DNA from 4 places in the Streptosporangium sp. NPDC087985 genome. Region 4 is predicted to be linked to each of the others. Evidence: riboswitches for the same ligand, from Rfam matches in the RefSeq annotation. Region 4 holds a riboswitch; each other region holds the start of a gene.

Region 1 (5,106 bases), on a different contig from region 4:
GCCGGCGAGTTCCCAGTCGTACAGGGATACCCAGAGGGTGTAGCCGAGCGGGAAGACACCGAAGATCGCGAACAGGAGGAAGTACGGCGAGACGAGGAAGTAGGGAGTCGCCCGGAGGTCGAACCTGGCGAGTCCTCTGCCGCCCCGTCCCGAGCTCCGGTGCCCGGGGGACCGGCGAGAGCCGGGCCGCCGCGCCGGAGCGGGGGTGTCGACGTTCAGGGTCATCGGTCAGCCTTTCAGCGAGGGGCAGGCGACAGGCCCGGCGACGGAGTAGCCGCCGCCGGGCCCGTGCGGAACGGGATGGGGATCAGCCCGCTGCCTTGGTGCCGGCCTCGATGAACTTGGCCCAGGCCTCGCCGTAGGGGACGGAGCCCTTGTCCATACCCTCGAGGATCTTCTCCGCCGCGGTCTTCACCTGGGCGTGCTTCTCACCCAGGAAGACGGGCTGCAGGTCCTTGACCGAGTCGCCAAAGATCTTGCCGGTGGGCGCGTCGCTGAAGAACTCGTTCTTCAGGTCGGCCACCGCCGGGTCCTGCTGTCCGGAGAGGGAGCTCGGGAAGGCGTTGGCCTCCTGGAAGGCCATGACGTGGCCCTCCTGGCCGGTGAGGAAGTTCAGGACCTCGGCGGCCTCCTTCGGGTGCTTGCTCTGCGCGGGGATCGCGAGGTAGGAGCCGCCCCAGTTGCCGGCGCCGCCGGGGACTCCCGCCACATCCCACTTGCCCTTGCCCTCGTCACCGGCCGCGCCGGAGATGACGCCGACCATCCAGGCAGGGCAGCCCATGACGGCGAAGCCGCCCTTCTTGATCGCCGCGTTCCACTCCGGGGTGAAGGAGGCGAGCTTGGCGGTCAGGCCCGCCTCGCTGTAGGACTTCACCGTGTCGAACGAGGTCTTGATGGCCGGGTTCTTGTCGATGACGAGCTGGTTGTCGGTGTCGAAGTAGGCGATGTTGCCGTTCTTCGGCGCCTCCTGCGACAGGACCACGTTGTAGAGAGTGTTCGGGCCGTCGAGGAACTTCGGGTCTCCCTTGCCGGTGTTGGCGGCCTGGAACTTCTTGCCGGCCGCCATGAAGGAGTCCCAGTCCGGCCAGAGCTTGCTGACCTCGTCGCGCTCGCTCGGCAGGCCGGCCTTCTGGAGCAGGTCCTTGCGGTAGCACATGGCCATGCCGCCGATGTCGGTGCCGAGGGCGAAGAGCTTGCCGTCCTTGTTGACGCCGTTGTCCCACTTCGCCGCGGGGAAGTCGGACTTGCGGCTGTCCAGCCCGTACTGCGCCAGGTCGGTGAAGAACTGCGGGCGGGCCTTCATCAGACCCATCGCGCCTTCGTCGATGCCGACGATGTCACCGGTGCCGCTGCCGGCCTGCAGCTTCTGCAGCAGCTGGGGCAGGTAGACGTCCTCGAACCGGTCGGTCAGGTTCTGGTGCTTGACCTGGATGTCCGGATGTGCGGCGTTCCACGTCTCCACGGCCTTCTTGTAGCCGAAGTTCTCACCGCCGCCGAAGGTGTGCACGGTGATGGTCACCGGCTCGGCAGCGGCGGCGGGCGCGGTGGAGTCACCGACGGCCGCGGGCTTGGTGGAATCATTCGTGCTGCAGGAAGTGATCGCCAGGGCGGTGGCCGCCATCACCGCAACCGCGGCGAGCTTGCCATGCCGCTTGGTGTTCAACATTACGGACCCCTCTCAGGTGGTCGCCCGAATCGATGGGAGGTGACATCGCGCGCCGGTCCCCGACAAACGCGGTGCGCGATGGGGCAGGTTCCTCAATGTGCTTTGGGAGCGCTCCCACGAAGAGTGGACGATAGGCAGCCGGGACGTCAATATGCCGAAACTCAACCGTTACAACTGGCCTGTCAATGGGGAATGAAGGGTCGCATACCTCGCAAACCTCTCAGAAAGGTGTTTGGGAGCGCTCCCATCACACAGTGACACACGGGGACATTCTGTGCGGAAGTGCCTTCGTTGAGGAAAGTAGACGTCCGAGAGCCCCGGATGCGGGGCTCGGGTGGTAGATGCCGGGTGATGTACGGCGGGACGCAGAAAGGGGCCCGGCTCAGGTGAGCCGGACCCCTTCTCCGTGCCGGTGGATCAGCCGTCGCGGGACGGGTGACCGTGGCGTGCGGTGCCGATCGATCAGTCGCTGTAGACCGGGTAGCCGTAGCCGACGACCTGGGACGTGGGCCGGACGCGCTCCTCGACCTTGCCGTTGCCGGTGTTGCCCTCGATCGTGCTGATCGTGCCGTCGCCGTTGTCCTTCTTCACGAGGCCGACGTGGTCGATCCCGCTGATGTTCTTGCTGCCCTGCCAGTCGAAGAAGACGACGGCACCGGGCTTGGCGACGGTGCCCCAGTGCCCGTTGTCCTTGAACCACTGGGCGTAGGTGACGGTGTAGGCGTCCCAGCCCATGGTGGGCTGGATGCCGGCCTGCTCGCCGACCCAGGAGACGAACATCGCGCACCAGGGGGCGTTGGCGTAGCCTGCAAGGGTGCCGCCGTCACGGGCGAGGGTCTCCTTGGCCCGCGGGGAGGACATGTACCAGGACTGGAACTTGGTCCCGCCGCCCTGGGCGTTCTCCGAGATGCCGATCTGCTGGGCGGCGATGTCCAGGACCTGCGTGGCCGTGACCCTGGGCAGACGCTCGGCCTCGAGCTGCAGAGGGGTCTTGCCGGCGGCCTGGGAGGTTCTGACGGAGGCCACGGCGACGGTGTTCGGTCCGTGAGTGTCCGCCAGGGCGGCAGGAACTGCGAGGAGGCTACCCCCGGCGACGATGGAGGCGCCGAGAAGAATGTTGGTCAGCTTACGTGTCTTGCGGTTAAAGCGGTTCGTGGCCATGAGGGGTGAGACTCCTTGCTTCGCTTCTCATGCCGCCTACCGGGTTAGCTGACGGGTTCGGGCTGGGAAGTGCCCTACAGCGCACTAAGCGCTGATTCACCCCAAAAAAGTGGTTCCCCGGTTCCGCGGGATCCGCGGATTCGGCGGCCGTGCTCATCGGGTGGAGTGATCCGCTCCGATAGAGCGCGGACGGGCAATGTGATGGTGACGTGTAGCTGAAGAACTTGGGCGGTCACCAGATGTGAGATAGAAGCTACGCGAAAAGGACAAACGGTTACAAGTGGTACAAATTGCCACGGCTTGGGAATAGGTGTGCATCGAGGGGGAAAGCCTGGGGCGCCCTCAAGATCGACAAGTCTGTGCCGGATGGCCTGTTGAAGCCGGGAACGCCTGTGGGATAGGCGTTTCGGAGCGGCGACACCGGCGAAAGGCCGCTGTGTTGCATACCTCACACCCCGGGGTTTCACCATAAACGTAGATCTTTTTGATGAGGGCCGTTTTACCTGCGGAAACGATCGCATTCGAGGAGATTTCGCCGTGGGCCGGACCCGCGTCGGCTGCGGCAGCCGGTTGACCGCGTCACCCTGAACCCGCGCGTGGTCGCCCCGATCCGGGCGCGCAGAACGGCGTGTCCGGGTGTTCACCCGCAGTTCCCAGGCGTGTAAGCCGTCCCGGTTACGGTGAGGCGGTCGTGAACGGGTCATCGCCCGGCGTGGAGGACGGTCGAGGCCACGCGCGGGAGCAGGGTTCGGCCGTTGCCTGGGTGGAGTCCCCACTGCAGATGCTCTGCGCCGTGGAGGCCTGCCACGCCGGACTGCTCGGTGCCCACGCCCGGATGGCGCCCCGGGCGGGGCTGCGCCCACTGGCCGTCACCCGTCGCGAGATCTCCCGGCTGGATCTGCCTCCGGGCCTGGAACTGGGCGGGCCCGAGTCCGAGATGCCCAGGCCCCAACGGGGCACGACCTGGGCGGTCGGCGACGCCTTCTCCGGCAAGGTCCAGGCGGGCTGGCTCACCACCCTTCCCGGCCGGATCGTGATCGTCGACGACGGCCTGGCCACCATCAGGCTCCTGGAACTGCTCGCCGGGCGGATCTGGACGCCGCTGCTGCGGGCCCGCACCGCCGTCGGTCCCCTGCGGACCGCCCTCGGAACGGCCGCAGCCCTCCGACTGCGCGCCGCCTCCCGATCCGGCCGACTGTCGATCTTCACCGCGTTGCCCGTCCCCGCCGAGCTGGCGCAGGCCGTACGGGACAGGGGTGCGGAGCTGATCATCCACGACTTCGCGTGGCTGCGGTCACAGCCCCTGCGCAGGCCGGCCCCCGAGGAGCGGACCGTCGTGCTCGGCACCTCGCTGGTCCGCAACGGCCTGATCCACCGCGACCCCTACCTCAGCTGGCTGGCCGAGCTCGGCTCGTCCGAGCCGGTGGCCTACTTCCCGCACCGCCGGGAGGACCTCCACGATCTCGCCCTGGTCGGGGAACAGCCCGGGATCACCGTCTACGACGGCGGGATCCCCGCCGAGATGACCCTGCGAGGGCTGGCGGCCGGACAGCGGGTGCTGAGCCTGCCGTCCACCGCGGTCACCTCCCTGCGGGTCCTGCTCACGGCCCGGGGCGTCGCCGTGGAGGCAGTGGACGTCCCCGACGCGTGGTGGACCGCCCGGGCGGTGCCCTCGCTCCGTTCCCACCTGTCGATGTTCGCCCATCACGACACTGGAGTAACAGGTTGAAGGTCCTGGCCGTGGCCGACTCGGATTCCTATCTGAAGTGGGCCGCCCATCTGCTCGATGATCTTCCTTCGAGCTGTACGGCGGAGCTGACGGTGATCCGTACTCCCATCACACCCTCCCCGGCCCAGATCCACGCGGCCGTCGCGGGTGCGGTCGCCGATCCGCCCGTGCTGTCGGCCCGGGCGCTGCGCAGGGCGGCCGAGCGGCTCAGACCCGACGTGGTGCTGGTCGCCTGCACAGGACCCGTGGTGGACGTGCTGGTCAGCGAGGTACTCGCCGGCCTGGTGCCGAGGCCGGTGTTCATCTCCGGGCTGCCGGGGATCTCCATCCCGGCGACCGAGAAGGCGTGGGTGTTCCGCAGCGGATGCGACCTGCTCGTCCTGCACAGCGAGCGGGAGGTCGCGGAGTTCTCGGCGATCGGCCGTGAGCTGGGCGGGGGTGGGGCGGTGGGCCTGACCCGGCTGCCGTTCCTGCACAGCGGTGAGGATGTCCCCGTCACCGGCCCGCGCAACCGGGTGGTGTTCGCGACCCAGGCCAAGGTGCCCCGGCG
Region 2 (5,106 bases), on a different contig from region 4:
TGTGTCGTAGACCACGATCCTGCGGGTCGCACCGAACCCGGAGACGTAGGCGTTGAGCGCGGTGGTCCGCCGGGAGGCGTCGGCGACGAGGACGTCCTCGACGGACACCCCATCGCGGGCGGCCATGGCGAGCAGGTCGTCGCGGAGTTGCCCGGCGGGCATCGGCGTGAAGTCGTTGAAGACCGGTTCGATCAGCACCGGGTAGGCGAAGGAGACGGCCACGGTCAGCGTGAACGCGCCGACGGCCGCGGGGATCCACCAGCGCCGGTAGCGGCGCGCCAGCGCGACCACCGCGAGCACCATGATCGCGAGCAGCGTCGTCCTGATGCCGATGTTCTTGACCCGGTCGGCGGTCCACGACAGCCAGTCCTGGGTGGACAGGCCGTACGCGCGCAGGTGGGTCTCCGACCACATGCCCAGCGGCCAGCGCAGGATCTCCACCGCCACCGAGAGCACGAGGACCCCCAGCAGCGCCCTCAGCCACCACGGCCCCTTCAACCGGCCGAGGAGCCGCGCGCCCAGCGGGGTGCTCACCAGTGCTCCGGCCACCACCAGGGCCAGGCCGAGCGACAGATAGGCGGGCACGCTGACCGCGGCGTCGAAAGCCTCGGAACGGGCGATCTGGTCCGCGGTGAAGTCGCGGGCCGGATCCGGGACGACTGCCGGGGCCGCGGACAGAACCCGCCAGGGCGTGGTGAACGCCACCACCGCCAGCGTGGCCACACCCAGGGCGGCCAGCGCCCACCCGGCCCCCCGGAAACCCGGGGCCGCCTCCGTCGTGGTCCGCGTCATCGCCGTCCTCCCAGCGGATCGGAAGGTGTGCCCGTCATGGTAAGCGTCAATCCAGTTCCCTCCGGAGGTGATCACGCCACGCGGCGGTGAGCTCCGCCTGCGACAGGCCCAGCGTGCTGCCGACATCGCTACCGTAGAGCCTCACCAGCGCCTTCTCGCCGAAGCGCTCCGCGATGTAGCGGCAGGCGAGCCACGCCTCCTCGTAGGCCTGTGCCAGCCTCGGGGCGCCCGGGGCGAAGTCGGCGGGGCCGGGGAGCCGGGCGGGCAGGAGGCCCGCACGCACCTCCTGGGCCAGCTCGGCGGCGGCCTCGCGGATCCCGATCCCGGTGTCGCGGTACCCCACGTAGTCGGCGAACCCCTCCGACAGCCACATCGGCACCCGCCCGCCCCGGGTCGCGCCGGTGGCCACGTGCGTGAGCTCGTGAGCGATCACCACGTCCCTGCCGGTCTCGCTGAGCCTCGCGTAGCCCGACGGCAGGACGACCACCCGGTCGGCGGTGGCCAGCGCGGCCAGGCCACCGGTGCTCCCGGCGCCCGCGAGCGTCGCCGCCTCCGCGTCGGTGGCGGGGTAGAGGATCACCGCCCGGACCGGTCCCCAGATCCGCCCGACGGTACGGGCGGCCCGATCGGCCCTGGAGGCCAGGTCGCGGAGGCGTGCGGCCGGGACGCGGTGACCGACGACGACGGAGTGCTCGCCGCGGACCACGGTGGCGGCGCCGGGCCACAGACCGTCCGTCTCCTGCGGGAGTGGTCCCGCCCCGGCGGCCAGGCCGGCACTCATCAGCGCCAGCATCCCGGTGAGCACGGCGCGGCGCCCTCTCGGGACGGACATAGGAGGTGATGTTACTCGACCGGCATGGAAAGGCCCCGCCCACCCTCGGGGTGGACGGGGCCGCATGTCTCCGTCAGCCGGCGGGGCGGACCGCTCCGGCGAAGGAGGACCTGTAATACCCCTCCAGCTCCGCGATCCGGACCGTCTTGCCGCTGCTCGGCGAGTGCACCATCCTGCCCTTGCCGACGTACATGCCCACGTGGCCCTTGCCGTAGAAGAACATCAGGTCACCGGGGCGCAGGTTGCTCCACGAGACCTTCTTCCTGACGGCGCGGTACTGGCTGTACGTGATCCGGGGAAGGGACACGCCGGCCTTGCGCCACGCGTACTGGACGAGACCGGAGCAGTCGAACGCGCCGGGACCGGAGGCTCCCCACCGGTACGGATCGCCGATCTGCTTCCTGGCCACCGAGACCGCCTTGGCGGCCTTCACCTTCTGCAGCTCGGCTCTGCTCATCTTGGCCTTCGCCGTCTTGACACTGCTCCGTGCCGCGGTGCCGGTCTGGGCCGGGCTCCCTGTCTGGGAGGCGGTGCTCCTGACCTGAAGAGTGAGCCCGGTGTCCGCAGCCGCCTGTGCCGTTGTGGATCCCAGCACGACCGCTCCGGACGGAGCGGTCAGAGCGAGTACGGCACCGCCGAGGGAAAGACGGGCAAAACGTGAAAGACGGGGGTTACGCAGGGTGGTAGACAGGATTTCTCCTTGGGACTTCCGCTGATGCCTACCGGGTTAGCTGACGGATTCGGGCTGGGAAGTCGCCCTACGGCATGACATATGCCGATTCACCCCTGGCCATCCGTGACGACCTTCGGGTCCCCGGTTCCGTGCCTCCTGGCTGCACGGATTCGGCGGGCCGCCGCGGTGGGGGTCAACCCCCTCAGAGGGGCGGCGGCCAATTGGATTTCCAGCGCGATGCCTGCCTGGGGAGCAGGGATCCACCACGACAACATGGCGTGCCATCGCGACGCCAGAAGCTACTCCGATTCCCCATATTTCAGCAAAGCAGTGCCAGGAAAACGGAGATCAATAAGCCTCCCCCGCTCTCCTTAATCCCTGCGTGATAGGCGATTCTCCTATCCGGATATGACCCTCGTCACATTCTGGAGATCGCAATATAAAGATCACTAATTCTGTAACATTGGTCACAATAATTGTGATCCATGCCTGTCCGGCTCGCCAGATGGCCCTGCCGCCCGGACGTCGACGGTGTCCTTCCAGCCGGCGTCGGTGGCGGCGGGCGTTGGAGGCGTTGAGCAGCCGCAGCCGTTAGCGGGTGGCCGTCAACTCCAGCACCGGCCAGGGACGCCGTTGACCAGGATCACGTCGCCCTCGACGCCTTCCATGTAGGCGTCCTCGACACCCGCCGTGACCCGCAGGCTCGGATCCGCCTACGGATAGCGAAACGAGCCCTTCTCTTCGAAGGCCCGGTCGCAGATCATCAGCGGGCGCGCCAGCTCACTCTCAGCGCGGAATCAGTCCCGAGCGGCCAGGGCGGGAGGTTACCGGTGCCGTCAACGTGCGGCAGCTATGATCCAGGGCGGTCTCGAGAGGAGCCTGCAGGACCTTGCCGGGTCGCATCTTTCAGGGGTTTCAGCAGGTCACGTAGTGCGGTCCGCTCCTCCGGCGACAGGTCCGGCCCGCGGGAGACGATGCGCATGACAGTGTGGGCGGCATCGAGGCCGCGGTAGAACCGGGCGCCGAGCGCCGGGGCGACCTGCCGGCACTTACGCAGGTCTTCCTGTGGGATCTTCAAGATGTTCACGTCATAAACGATGGTGACCGCCTTGATGGTGAAAGCGGGATCTTCCTTGCGCTTGAGCAGGTGGTTAACCGCGTTCGCGTTGAAGATCATGCCTACGACCAGGTTCAAGTAGGCGTTTTGGCAAGGAACCGGCCAGCGTTTGGGAGGCACGTACGCTTTCTCGTCGATGTCCAAGAGCAGGTCCCCCATGGTGGTGACGCTCGTCGGCGCGCTGCTGGACGTGGGGACCGTGGCGGCTTCGACCGCACCGCCGGTGGGTGCGGAGGCGGGCGCCCCGCCGCACGCGGTCAGGAGCAGTCCCGCCACAATGATGATCAGCGGCTTAGCCGGTCGCATGCCGTCAGCATGATCACGTAGTTGGCAGTCGGGGACATGAATGCGCCATATGATCATGATTTGTTATGCACTGGGTTCTCGCGGACGACGTTCCGGTAGCCGGCGACGTCCGCCTGGCGGCCGTCGGCCGGACGGCCGGTTGGTTGACTTCTGTTCCTACACCTCGGTCTGGGCCGACGCCATCGACTGCGCCTGACCGCTCCGCGGGCTCACCGCGGCAGCCGTCCGGACACCGCGCGGGCCCGCGTGAGACGGGCGGACCCCCGCGAGGTCAGGGGCGGACGGCTCCGACCAGGCGGCGGCCGTAGGCCGACAGGGGGACGACCTTGACGATGTCTCCGGTCTGGGGGGCGTGGACGATCTTCCCGTTGCCCGCGTAGATGCTCACGTGGCCCAGGCCCTCGCTGAAGACGAGGTCCCCTGGCTGGAGGTTGCTCAGCGGCACCTTGCGGTTCGCGCCCCAGCTCCACTGTTCCCAGGTCGTGCGGGGGAGGCCGACGCCGCCGCTGCGCCAGGAGGCCTGGACGAGGCCGGAGCAGTCCCAGCCGCCGGGACCCGTGCCGCCGTACCGGTAGGGCTTGCCGACCTGGGCGAAGGCGAAGCTCAGGGCGGCCCTGGCGTTGCCCGAGGCCGGGCCGTTGTACGGAATTCCGAGGCTGTTGGGGTTTCCGGGCTGGAAGGCGCCGAGGTCGCTCAGCAGCTTGGTCTGCGCCTTCACCATCGCGTCGGCCTTGGTCTTCGCCGCTGCTAGCTCGTCGCGCGTCGCGTCGGCCTCGGCCAGGGCCGTCTTGGCCTTGTTGCGGTTGTCGCGCAGCGTCTTGTTCGCTTCGTCGAAGGCTTCCAGGGACAGGGCGCGGGAGGCGGACATCTGGTCGACCGTGGCCAGCCCGCTCAGCAGCGCCGCGGGGTCGGTCTGGTTGATCAGGCCCTCCCAGCCGCTCACCCTGCCCAGCTGGTAGCTGCTGACGGCCATCGTGATGAGCTCCTTACGGAGCCCGGCGACCTTGGCGTTCTGGCGGTTGAGGGCACCGTTCAGCGTCGCGTACTTCTGCCGGGCCTTCTTCACCTTCTCGCCGGCCTGGTTGTACTTCTCGACGATCCCGTCAGCCTGGTCGTTGAGCTTCTCCAGCTGCTTCTTGGCCTCGGCGAGGGTCGGTTTCGGCTCCGCGAACGCACCGCCGGTCGGCATCAGCAGGAGCACCAGGGCCAGCCCCGCGGCCATCGGCATCCGCCCGAATCTAACCGGCATACCCGCCACGGCCACGGCGCCGCCTCCCCCAGTGCAAAGACCTGGGCGAAATAGTACAGAAGAAGTAAGGATCAGCTCACCTTTTTGGCCGGTTTACTCCTTACGAACAGGTAGCGATCCCACAGATCTTCGCGGTC
Region 3 (5,106 bases), on a different contig from region 4:
GCTCCCGCTGACCTACGCGCTGGCCTTCACGATGATGATCCTGTTTGGTCTGCTCCTGTACGCCGACCTGGTGAACCCGATCCGCCTGACCGGCTGATCCGCCGGACCACGACGGGCGCGGGGCCGCCCCTCCCCGCCGATAGGGTTGTTCCCGTGAGGGACGGGACGCCGGGAGCGGCGATCGACGTGGCGCTGTTCCGGCTGCGCCGGATCTGGGCGAGGCCTCTGCGCGCCCGCAGGCCCGGCGACCCGCACAGGCCGGTGCAGCTGTCGAACGTGATGGTCGTCCACGCCGTGCACAAGCTGAGCCTGGACGTGCCCGAGGTGACCGTCGGCGCCGTCGCCGAGCAGTTGGACGTGGATCCCTCCACGGCCAGCAGACTGGTCAACGACGCGATCGGCGCGGGGTTCGTGGAACGCGAGGAGTCCGAAGTGGACGCCCGGCGCGCCCGGCTGGTGCTGAGCGAGCGGGGTCACCGGGTGCTGGAGGTGGTCATCCACCACCGGCGGATCTACCTGGACGGTCTGATCGCCGACTGGGACGAGGCCGACCGTGAGGTCTTCGCCCGGTTGCTCACCCGCTTCGCCGAAGCGGCCCTGGTCCGCCCGGTGGACCTGGTCAACCTCGACCAGCTGATCGCCGGGGCGATCGAGGAGCCCCCTACTCCCCGGTGACGCCGTCGATCTGCTCACGGAGGAGGTCGGCATGGCCGTTGTGCCGGGCGTACTCCTCGATCATGTGGACGAGGATCCAGCGCAGCGAGACATCCGCCCCCCTGCGCTGCTGCTTGCCCACCGTGTCCGGGGACAGTCCCGCGGAGACGTCTCGGGCGTGGTCGATCTCGGCCCGCCAGCGGGCGAACGCCTCCTCGGCCGAGGCGGTGTCCACCAGGTCGAACTCACCGTCGGGATGCTGGTCGGACCAGAAGATCCCCGGAGTGTTCTCGCCGTTGAGGACGTTGCGGAACCAGTGGCGCTCGACATCGGCCATGTGACGGACCAGGCCCAGCAGGGAGAGCGTGGACGGCGCGGCCGATCGCAGACGGAGCTGCTCCTCCGACAGGCCGGCGCATTTGACGGCCAGGGTCTCCCGGTGCCAGTCCAGCCACGTGTGCAGCATGGGAGTCTCATCGGCGATGAAGGGGGGATCAACGCGGTTGTCGGTCATGAGATCAATCTTCATGGTGCGAGCGACCGGTGTCATGTCGTTTTCCGGGATCCGAGATCCTCCTGAGGCGCTGCGAGGCTCAGAACATCGAGATGTGGACGTGGTCGAAGTGGTTGGCGGTGGTGCCGCCGCGGTCGGACATGGCGCTCCAACCGGAGCCGGAGTTGATGCGCTGACGCCAGATCACGTATTTGACGCCGAGGCCGGCCCTGTTCTCGACGGCCCAGGCGGCGATCTCGTCGCCGAGCTTGACGTTGGCCGCCGAGGGCATCGAGCCACCGGTGCTCATCATGAAGTCGCAGGCGCGGCCGAGCGGATGCTCGCCGCCATCGTTCTCGGCCCGGTAACAGCCGACCTCGTAGGGCAGGTCGAAACGCTTCTTGACAGCCTCGCGCATGATCAGAGTGCGGTCGGTGATGTTGTCGGGGCCCGTCGGGAGCTGGGGGGCCCAGCTGCCGTCGGCGCGACGGCCGGAGCCCGTGGGGACAAGCGCGTCGAGCTTCTTCTCGATCTCGGCGATCACCTTCTCGGCCTCCTCGCGCTGGACCTCCACCGCCTTGGTCTCCTCGCCGATCTCCCGGGTGAGCTGGGCCGCCTTCTCCGCCGCCTGTTCCCTGAGGTCCCGGCTCCGGGCGAAGTCCCGCAGGGAGGTGCTCTGCTCGGCGGCGAGCTGCTCCATGATCGCGACACCGCTCATGTCGGCGGAGAACAGCAGGGAGGGCAACTCACCCGCGCTGCTCTGGTAGTAGAGCTGGGCGATGGAGCCGAGCTGCCGCTCGGCTCCGGCGTAGGCCTCCTCGGCCTTGCGCAGGTCCGCCCTGGCTGCTCCCTCGGCGGCCTGGGCCTTCTTCAGGGATTCGCGTCTGGCCGCGTAGACCTCGATGAGCTTGTCGACCTTCTTGTTCAGCGTTGTCAGTTCGGCGCGGAGCCGGGACTCATCCGGTTGGGGATCCGCGTTACCCGGGGCCGCGGTGCCGAGGGCGAACGTGAGGGCCGAAATCACGGAAACGGCCAGAGCCGCATGGCGACGGAACATGGGGGATGGAGCCGTCACGACTCTCCTCTCCTCGCGCCTGCCGGGTTAGCTGACGGGTTCGGGCTGGAGGAGGCCCTTCCACCGGAGTGGTTCACCCCAGGTGCGGTGGTTCCCCGGCTCCCGGGCGACGCACCCGGAATTAGGCATATCGGACATAAGGTTCGATGTGTGAGGATAGTAGTGGTAAAGCCCGGGTAATGCGAACCCAATCTGAGACAAAGTAGTGATCAATTTGTGATAAAAGATCGTAAAAGTCTCGCCGTTTCCTCGGGCGGGACATCGTTCACGAAGGCTCCCATGGCCGCCTCCGATCCGGCGAGATACTTCAGCTTGTCCGGCGCCCGGCGGATGCTGAACAGCTCCAGGCGCGCGTAGGAAAGGCCGCGGCCGACGTTCACCGGTGCCTGATGCCAGGCCGCGACGTACGGCATGGCCATGCCGAACAGTCCGTCCAGCCGCCGGAGCAGATCCGTGTAGAGCGGGCCGAACGCCACCCGTTCGGCGGCCTCCAGCGCGCACAGGTCGGGGACCTGACGGTGCGGGTAGACGTGAACCTCCACGGGCCAGCGTGCCGCCGCGGGGACGAAGGCCGTCCAGTGCTCGTTCGACGCCACCACGCGGATCCCCGCCTCGCGTTCGGCGGCCAGCACGTCGGCGTACAGGTTGCCACCCGTCCGCTCCCGGTGCCGCTCGGCCGCGCCAAGGGACAATCTGGTGCGCGGGGTCACGTAGGGATAGGCGTAGATCTGACCGTGGGGGTGGGTCAGAGTGATGCCGATCTCCGCCCCCCGGTTCTCGAAGCAGAACACCTGCTCCACGCCTGGGAGCGCGGACAGCTCCGCCGTGCGGTCGATCCAGGCCTCCATGACCAGCTCGACCTGGTCGGTGGAGAGCTGGGAGAAGGAGGAGTCGTGGTCGGAGGTGAAGCAGACCACCTCGCACCGGCCGTCCCCGGAGCGGACCTCGCTCAACCCTCCGACCTGGCTGTACTCACCCGCCTGGGAGGAGAAGGAGGGGAAGCGGTTCTCGAAGACGACCACGTCGTAGGTCTTCGAGGGGATCTCGGTCGAGTGGCCGGGGGTGGACGGGCAGAGCGGGCACTCGCTCGCCGGCGGGAGGAAGGTGCGGCCCTGGCGGTGGCCAGCCACCGCGATCCACTCCTCGGTGAGCGGGTCGTACCGCAGCTCGGAGGCGGGAGGGCGGGGAGAAAGGTCGCGCTCGTCGATCGCACCGCGATCGGCGTCGTCGTGCCGGTCGAAGTAGAACAGTTCCCGGCCGTCCGCCAGGTGGGTGGCCGTCCGCTTCATCGGGTGCGGGCCTCGCTCTCCGGCTGGGGCTCGGTGATGACCAGTTCGCCCACCTGGGCGGCGAGCTCCTCGCGTGCCTCGTCAGGCAGGCCGGAGTCGGTGATCACCACGTGGGCCTGGGACAGCTCGGCGATCGTGCTGATCCCGACCGTCCCCCACTTGGTGTGATCGGCGGGCACCACGAGACGGTGCGCGGAGGCGATCAGCTCGCGGTCGGTCTCCGCCTCCAGCAGATTGGGTGTGGTGAACCCGGCCCGGGTGGTCATCCCGTGCACACCGAGAAACAGGGTGTCCACGTGGAGCCCGCGGATCGCCGCCACGGCCACCGGTCCGACCAGCGCGTCGGAGGGGGTGCGGACGCCGCCGGTCAGCACGACGGTGCGGTCGGCGCGGGGTGAGCGGTGGAAGACGTCGGCGATCCGGATCGAGTTGGTGATCACGGTCAGGTCGGAGACGTCGACCAGGAAATGGGCCAGCGTCCAGGTCGTCGTCCCCGCGGACAGCGCGATCGCCGTGCCGGGCCGGACGAATTGGGCGGCGTGCTGGGCGATCGCCTCCTTCTCCCGTTGCAGGCGCATCGACTTGACGGCGAACCCCGGCTCCTCGGTGGAGCCGGATCCGGCGGCGGTGGCTCCGCCGTGTACTTTCTCCACCTGCCCGCGTTCGGCCAGCACTTCGAGATCCCTGCGGATCGTCATGTCGGACACGCCGAACTCGCGGACGAGGTCGGCGACCCTGACCCCGCCACTGCCGCGCACCCGATCCAGAATCGCCTGCTGTCGCTGTCGGGCGAGCATTGACCACTCCCTAATCAACCAGATTCCACCAAATTACCACAGATATTTCCGGTGATAGGTGTTGGATTATGGTGAGTAGATGTTCACAGCTGGTCAAGCTCGGCATGGATGCTCGCCCTGGCCGGCCGGAGACCTCCGGCGGTCCATCAGGTTCGCGCTCATGCGGGAAACCCGGAATCCCGATCGCTAGCCGCGGCGTCCCCACGAGGCGAGCAACCTGGTCTGGGGATCGACGTCCGAGGGTGCCGGCGGGTACCCCTCTATGACTCCGGCCTGGCGATAGCCCTCCTTCGCGCCGGCGAACCGGGCCAGGCAGGCATCGACCAGCTCGGGATCGAGCCGCTCGCCGGCACCGATGGCGCGGGCGAGGTCCCAGGTGTGGATGAGGGCGTCGGCGAACAGCTCGCTGATGTACTCCTCGCCGGGTACGTCGGCGAAGGACAGGTGGACGACACGTGTCAGAGACTGTTCCTCGCTCGCCGCCTGGGTGGCGGCCATCGCCGAGATGTCGAACGCCTTCAGGGGATCGTCACCGAGGAGGTCGCCGTCGAGGGCGTCGCCGACGTCCGCGACGGTCCGTCCGGCAAGCAGTTGCGAGGCCCACCGGTTCTCCCCGACCACGTGGTTGACCAGAGTGCGTACATCCCAGTCCACACAGGGTGTCTCGTTGTCCCACTGCTCGGGCTTGATCTGGTGCACAAGGGTGCCGAAGTAGTCCAGCGCGCGTCGGTACGCCTCACGTGTGTCGACAGTCATCATGTCCTCCCGAGTCGTCATTTCGACCGTAACTCCTGGGAG
Region 4 (5,106 bases):
CGCTGCCCCGACAGTCTGCCCATCGATGTGGAGACCGCCTTCCAGACGCTGGTGGCGGCCGGCGGCCCGCCGGCCGAGCGGATGGTGTCGCGCGCCTGCGACTGGCTGGCGACGGTCGCCGCACCCGGCGGAGCGGTGTCCCTGTCCTTCCCGGTGATGGAGGCCTATCCCAGGGCCGTGCACTGGTCGGACTGGACCTACACGCCGGGGCTGAACCCCACCGCCGGGCTGGCCGGGCTGCTGCACCGGATGGGGATGGACCATCCCTGGCTTACCCGTGCCACCGACTGGTGCTGGTCGGCACTGGAGAACGGGTTTCCCGGCGACGCGCACGCCATGGCCGAGACGCTCGTGTTCCTCGAGCACGTCCCCGATCGTGACCGGGCCGAACCTCTCGCCGAGCGGGTGGGCGAGTGGCTCCCCAAGCTGAACTGGTACCGGGCCGATCCCGCGGATCCGGGCTACGGCGTCACCCCGCTGCACCTGGCCCCCACGCCCGACAGCCGCTGGCGCCGGCTGTTCACCGACGACCTGATCGAAGGCCACCTCGACCGGTTGGTACGTGACCAGCAGCCAGACGGGGGATGGGCCATCACCTGGGAACCGCCGGGTGCGGCCTCCACCCTTGAGTATCGGGGGATCGAAACGCTGCGGGCACTGCGGGTGCTCACCGCCTACCAGGTGGTTTCAGCGGCGTAGCCGTCCCTACGGCCGGGGCGTTCCGTTCTGTCGGGTCCACCGGCCCAGTCCGCGGCCCGCGCTGTGCCGCCCAGCGCGTTGAGCGGGCCTCGGGGACTCCGGGGTGCCGGTGGTGCGATGCCAAGGGACGGGAAAATTCCGGCAAGCGGGCCGGTGGGATTCCAGCCCGGACTGTCTGCTGAGCCTGACATGGTCATATTTGGCCTGCTTTGTATTTTTTATCCGCTTATGTCGGGTATGGGAGTTAGGTCTGTTCCGTACAGAAGTCGGAAGGGGGCGTGGGTCATGACCAGACCCGCAGGCCTAGAACACCATCCCGATCTCATCGAGATGCGAGCGAGGTACGAGCAAGCGGGTTCCAGCCCGACAGCCCAGGGCACCGACGGCCTCACTCTCCTCGCGGGGCTCTACCTGGCGATCTCCCCATGGGTGGTCGGCTTCAACGGGCTGTCCAGGCTTTCCGTGAGCAACCTGGTCACCGGCGTCGCGCTCGCCGCTCTGGCCATGGCGTTCGCGTCGGCCTACGGCCGGACCTACGGGGTGAGCTGGATCGCACCGATCATCGGTATCTGGACCATCGTGGCACCCTGGCTCACCGGTTCGGCGACGACGGCGACCATCTGGAACAACGTCGTCACCGGCATCATCATCTTCCTGCTCGGGCTGGGAGCGGTGGCGGTGGGCGCCAGGAAAATGCCCGGGATGACCAGCAGGCGCGACAGGCCGGGTACTCGCGATATGTCAGGCAGGCCTGACATCTCAGGCAGGCCTGACATCCCGGGCAGGCCTGACATGCCAGGCAGGCCCTAGATCGATATGACAGCGGTGTGGCGGTGAGTGTCCGCCACACCGCTGTCCCACTCCTGCCATCCGCCGGGCATACCGATGATTTTGGCCTGGTCCTGAGGCTAACTGTCGCTCTGGACGTTGACAGGCCAAAATTGGTCCGTGGTCAGGATCGGATCGGTAGGGATGAGCGATTGCGAGCGTGGGCAACTTCCGCCAGTGCTGGGCCAGCTGTTCCACGACGGCGGTGAGGGGCGCACGCTCTCGGTCGAGTTGCCGCCCGGAGACGTGGTGTGGCCCGATCCCGGCTACGCGCGGTTCGCCGTAGACCACCGTCCGGCGTTCTGGCTGAGTGACGAGCCGGTCTCCGGCGAGCTCTGGGCCGAGCTGCGGAGCGAGCACGAGCGGTCGGGCCTGTGGCCGGTGCTGCTTGAGGACTCCGTCCAGCCGTGGTCGGAGGGGCAGATCGCCCCGGATGCGGCTTCCGAGATCGACAACTACCACCCCGCCGCGTTCATGGCCGAGGTGTGGGCGGACTGGATCGAGAAGGCCCACGCCGACCAGGTGGAGCTGCTGGATCCGTTCGGCCCGCAGTGCCCGGGACCGGCGCCCTCGGGTAGACCGGCCGCCGACCCCGGCGTGGTCGCCGACTGGTACGCGGGGATGGTGGCCGAGCGCAGGACCCCGCTCGGGCTGGTCGCGGCGGCGCGGGGGGCCGACGCGCTGGCCGTCATGGGATGGCAGGGCGCGCTGAATCACAACGAGTGGATGGTCCCGCTCGCGGCTGTGGTGCGCAGCTGGGAGGAGAGATTCGGCGCGCGGGTGGTCGGCATGGGCTTCAACACCCTGGACCTGAGCGTCGCGGCGCCCCCGGTCACGCCGGAACACGCCCTGCACGTCGCCGCCGAGCACTGGACGTTCTGCCCCGACAGCGTCATCTACAGCGCCGGGACGCTGGCCGACTACGCGGAGCAGATCAGAGGCAGGAACGTCTGGTCGTTCTGGTGGGACTGACCATCCAGAGGAGTTTCGCCTGTCCATGACCGCGGCTTTGCGCGGGCGGTTTCCGGCGCCTCCGGATCTTCCGGAGAGCATGCGCCGACCGGTTGATGGGCCATTTCGCTGATCGACGGGCCCGTATGGAGGTAAAAAGAACTGTTGACCGAAGGAGCGGCATACCGGTCGCCGCGACCCCCACATTGATCGTGTAAATATTCATCGAATCATCCCTCCTTTGGAAATACTTGAGAAGTATGCCCAGCTCAGAGGCATGATCACCGGAATCTTCCGAGGCGCTTCCCCTGCGGTTCCGGCCGGTCCACCATGTCGGCGAGATGGTCAAGGGGTAACCAATGAGGCTTTCTTGGCCGACGTGGGTAGATCTTCTGGGGTTTTCATGGGTTTTGCTTTGCTTTGTGCCCGAATGGGCTGTAATGTCCTGTTTGTGATCGGTTGGCGACCTGCCCTTCAGCGGAAGGAGCGGCCAGTCGACGTCGAATCCCGGAAGCCCTCAGGGCCATGGGAACCGGGGACCCACTTCCTGGGGTGAATCCGCCGCGAACCTGCGGCGGTAGGGCAACTCCACCGCCCGAACCCGTCAGCTAACCCGGTAGACGAGATGGAGAGGAAATCACTTATGGGACGCTGTGCCCCCTTCCCGCTGGTACCCGCCTCGCTCGTACGGGTCCTCTAGGACTTTCCCGCCGCGTCTGAACGCGGCTTCCCACGCGCCTCGCGCGGTGCCCGGTCTCGCCGGCCACCCCCTCTCTCTGTGAGAGCGCGTATCCGCCTGTGCCTCATCCGCGTGGCACACGCGCCTTCCCGTTGCCTCGCGAAAGAGTCTTCCTCCAATGCGTTTCTCCTTTGGTATACCTAAGAGCCGTTTCTTCATCGCCGCCACCCTTATCGGCGCGAGTGCCATCACCTCCGCGAGCGTCGTCTCGCTGATCCCCAGCTCGGCTGTCGCCAGCTCCTCGGCGCTGCCCGCCCCGGCGCTCTCCGTCCAGGCGCCCCCCGTCCAGGCGCCCCCCGTCCAGGCGCTCCCCGCCTCGGCCAAGACCAGCGCCTCGACCCCCGGCTCCGAGTCCGGCTCCGAGGTCGTCCTGCTGAACGGCTCGACCAAGGCCTCCTACTTCTGGGACGACTCCTCCGGCCGCGCCGGGGACACCGGTCTGCCCGCGAGCGGCAAGCCGATGCAGAAGGGCATGATCGCCAGCCCGAGCTGGCCGCTGATGACCGAGGGCTATGTCATCTACAACGGCAAGAAGGCCAACTTCTTCGTCGGTGACCGCGGTCCCGGCGTGCCCTCCAGCAGCGGGGTCATGATCGACCTCGATGCCAAGACCTTCGCCGAGCTGACCGGCGGCACGTTCAACCCCAACACGCTCGGCGTGGACGGCACCGGCGGCCTGGGCCACATCAAGGTCGATTACGTGATCACCAAGTGGGGCAGCGGCCCGGGTAAGAAGAACTACCCCGTGCCCTTCTCCGCGGGCGCGTGGAAGCGCATCGACAACAACCCGGCCACCCCGCCCCAGGTGATCAACAAGTAGGACGGACTCCCCGCGGCCGGGCTCCGGTACGGCTTGCGCCTCCCGGGGCGCAAGCCGTACCGGAGGGTCAGACCTCGAGCCTCTCCTCGATGGCGCGCATGGTGTGCCGTGCGAGCGCCAGGTTGGCCCGGGAGCGGTCGAACGCCACGTAGAGGAAGAGTCCCTTGCCGCTCCGGCCGCTGACGGGGCGGATCACGTGGTACTGGCCGCTGAGCGTGATGAGGATGTCCTCGATGCCGTCCTTGAGGCCCAGAGATTCCATCGTCCGCATCTTGGCCTTGACGACCTCGGTGTTGCCGGCCGCGGCGACCTGGAGGTCGAGGTCCTTGGAACCGCCGAGGGCGCCCAGCGCCATGCCGCTGTTGTAGTCCACGACCACCGCGCCGAGGGCGCCGTCGATCGCCATCATCTCCTTGAGCGAGATGTCCATGTTGCCCATTACTGTCTCCGATTCATTGGGGTATAGATGTGCGGGACGTGATGACGGCCAGATTCGCCGCCGTCTTGCGGCCCTCCAGTCGCAGCAGCCCGAGGTTGGTGCCCGGGCGGGCGAGCACTGTGAGGACGATCTTTGGGCCGGCGGCGTAGAAGGCCGCGTAACCGTTGGTTCCGGAGATCAACGTCTCCTCGAAGGTGCCCTTGTCGGCCATGCTCGTCATCCGGCGACTGAGGGCCAGCATCGCCGATGAGAGCGCGCCGGTCTGCTCGACGTCGCCTTCCAGGTCACTCGCTATCGTCAGGCCATCCACGCTGCAGGCGATGCTCCCGTTCACGTCGGGCACACGCTCCCGCAGCAGCACCATCTCTCGGTGCACTTCGTCGCGGAGTTCCACCGGCATCCTCCTTCCGAGCAGCTTCAGCGTCCGCAGCCTTATCGGCATAGGACCAAGCTCACGTCAATGCCTCCAATGCGTCTCTGAGCCGGATGAGCAGGTTCACGTCGGTGGGGTCCGCCGTCGCCAGGGGCAGTGGCGTGGACAGCTCGGTGGTGCCCGAGAGTTCCCTGAGATCTGCCATACCGTTCTTCTCTCGCTTGGGCAGCGCGCCGGGTAGCACGCCAGGTAGGGCG

What was found. A riboswitch is a leader RNA that binds a small molecule or an ion and turns the genes downstream of it on or off. The one in region 4 is predicted to bind cyclic di-AMP.
Region 1: it holds a riboswitch for cyclic di-AMP, as region 4 does, so the genes downstream of both, ACIN94_RS20955 (CHAP domain-containing protein) here and ACIN94_RS18510 (hypothetical protein) in region 4, are expected to answer to the same signal.
Region 2: it holds a riboswitch for cyclic di-AMP, as region 4 does, so the genes downstream of both, ACIN94_RS06405 (C40 family peptidase) here and ACIN94_RS18510 (hypothetical protein) in region 4, are expected to answer to the same signal.
Region 3: it holds a riboswitch for cyclic di-AMP, as region 4 does, so the genes downstream of both, ACIN94_RS27770 (coiled-coil domain-containing protein) here and ACIN94_RS18510 (hypothetical protein) in region 4, are expected to answer to the same signal.

What each region holds. Positions count from the first base shown of each region.
Region 1 covers NZ_JBIUTQ010000011.1:130,600-135,705, forward strand. Annotated here, with positions in the region: gene ACIN94_RS20945 (carbohydrate ABC transporter permease) at 1-225, opposite strand, end outside; gene ACIN94_RS20950 (ABC transporter substrate-binding protein) at 308-1,666, opposite strand; gene ACIN94_RS20955 (CHAP domain-containing protein) at 2,129-2,827, opposite strand; cyclic di-AMP (ydaO/yuaA leader) riboswitch at 2,847-2,983, opposite strand; gene ACIN94_RS20960 (hypothetical protein) at 3,519-4,556, shown strand; gene ACIN94_RS20965 (DUF6716 putative glycosyltransferase) at 4,568-5,106, shown strand, end outside.
Region 2 covers NZ_JBIUTQ010000002.1:264,629-269,734, reverse strand. Annotated here, with positions in the region: gene ACIN94_RS06415 (M48 family metallopeptidase) at 1-792, opposite strand, end outside; gene ACIN94_RS06410 (hypothetical protein) at 839-1,624, opposite strand; gene ACIN94_RS06405 (C40 family peptidase) at 1,698-2,219, opposite strand; cyclic di-AMP (ydaO/yuaA leader) riboswitch at 2,326-2,483, opposite strand; gene ACIN94_RS06400 (hypothetical protein) at 3,148-3,720, opposite strand; gene ACIN94_RS06395 (NlpC/P60 family protein) at 3,992-4,948, opposite strand.
Region 3 covers NZ_JBIUTQ010000021.1:13,662-18,767, reverse strand. Annotated here, with positions in the region: gene ACIN94_RS27785 (M50 family metallopeptidase) at 1-97, shown strand, start outside; gene ACIN94_RS27780 (MarR family winged helix-turn-helix transcriptional regulator) at 154-675, shown strand; gene ACIN94_RS27775 (DinB family protein) at 662-1,168, opposite strand; gene ACIN94_RS27770 (coiled-coil domain-containing protein) at 1,248-2,222, opposite strand; cyclic di-AMP (ydaO/yuaA leader) riboswitch at 2,225-2,360, opposite strand; gene galT (galactose-1-phosphate uridylyltransferase) at 2,432-3,511, opposite strand; gene ACIN94_RS27760 (DeoR/GlpR family DNA-binding transcription regulator) at 3,508-4,308, opposite strand; gene ACIN94_RS27755 (TIGR03086 family metal-binding protein) at 4,495-5,064, opposite strand.
Region 4 covers NZ_JBIUTQ010000009.1:19,361-24,466, forward strand. Annotated here, with positions in the region: gene ACIN94_RS18495 (hypothetical protein) at 1-699, shown strand, start outside; gene ACIN94_RS18500 (SPW repeat protein) at 985-1,509, shown strand; gene ACIN94_RS18505 (DUF4253 domain-containing protein) at 1,705-2,499, shown strand; cyclic di-AMP (ydaO/yuaA leader) riboswitch at 2,967-3,116, shown strand; gene ACIN94_RS18510 (hypothetical protein) at 3,336-4,037, shown strand; gene ACIN94_RS18515 (hypothetical protein) at 4,105-4,476, opposite strand; gene ACIN94_RS18520 (roadblock/LC7 domain-containing protein) at 4,490-4,870, opposite strand; gene ACIN94_RS18525 (DUF4388 domain-containing protein) at 4,929-5,106, opposite strand, start outside.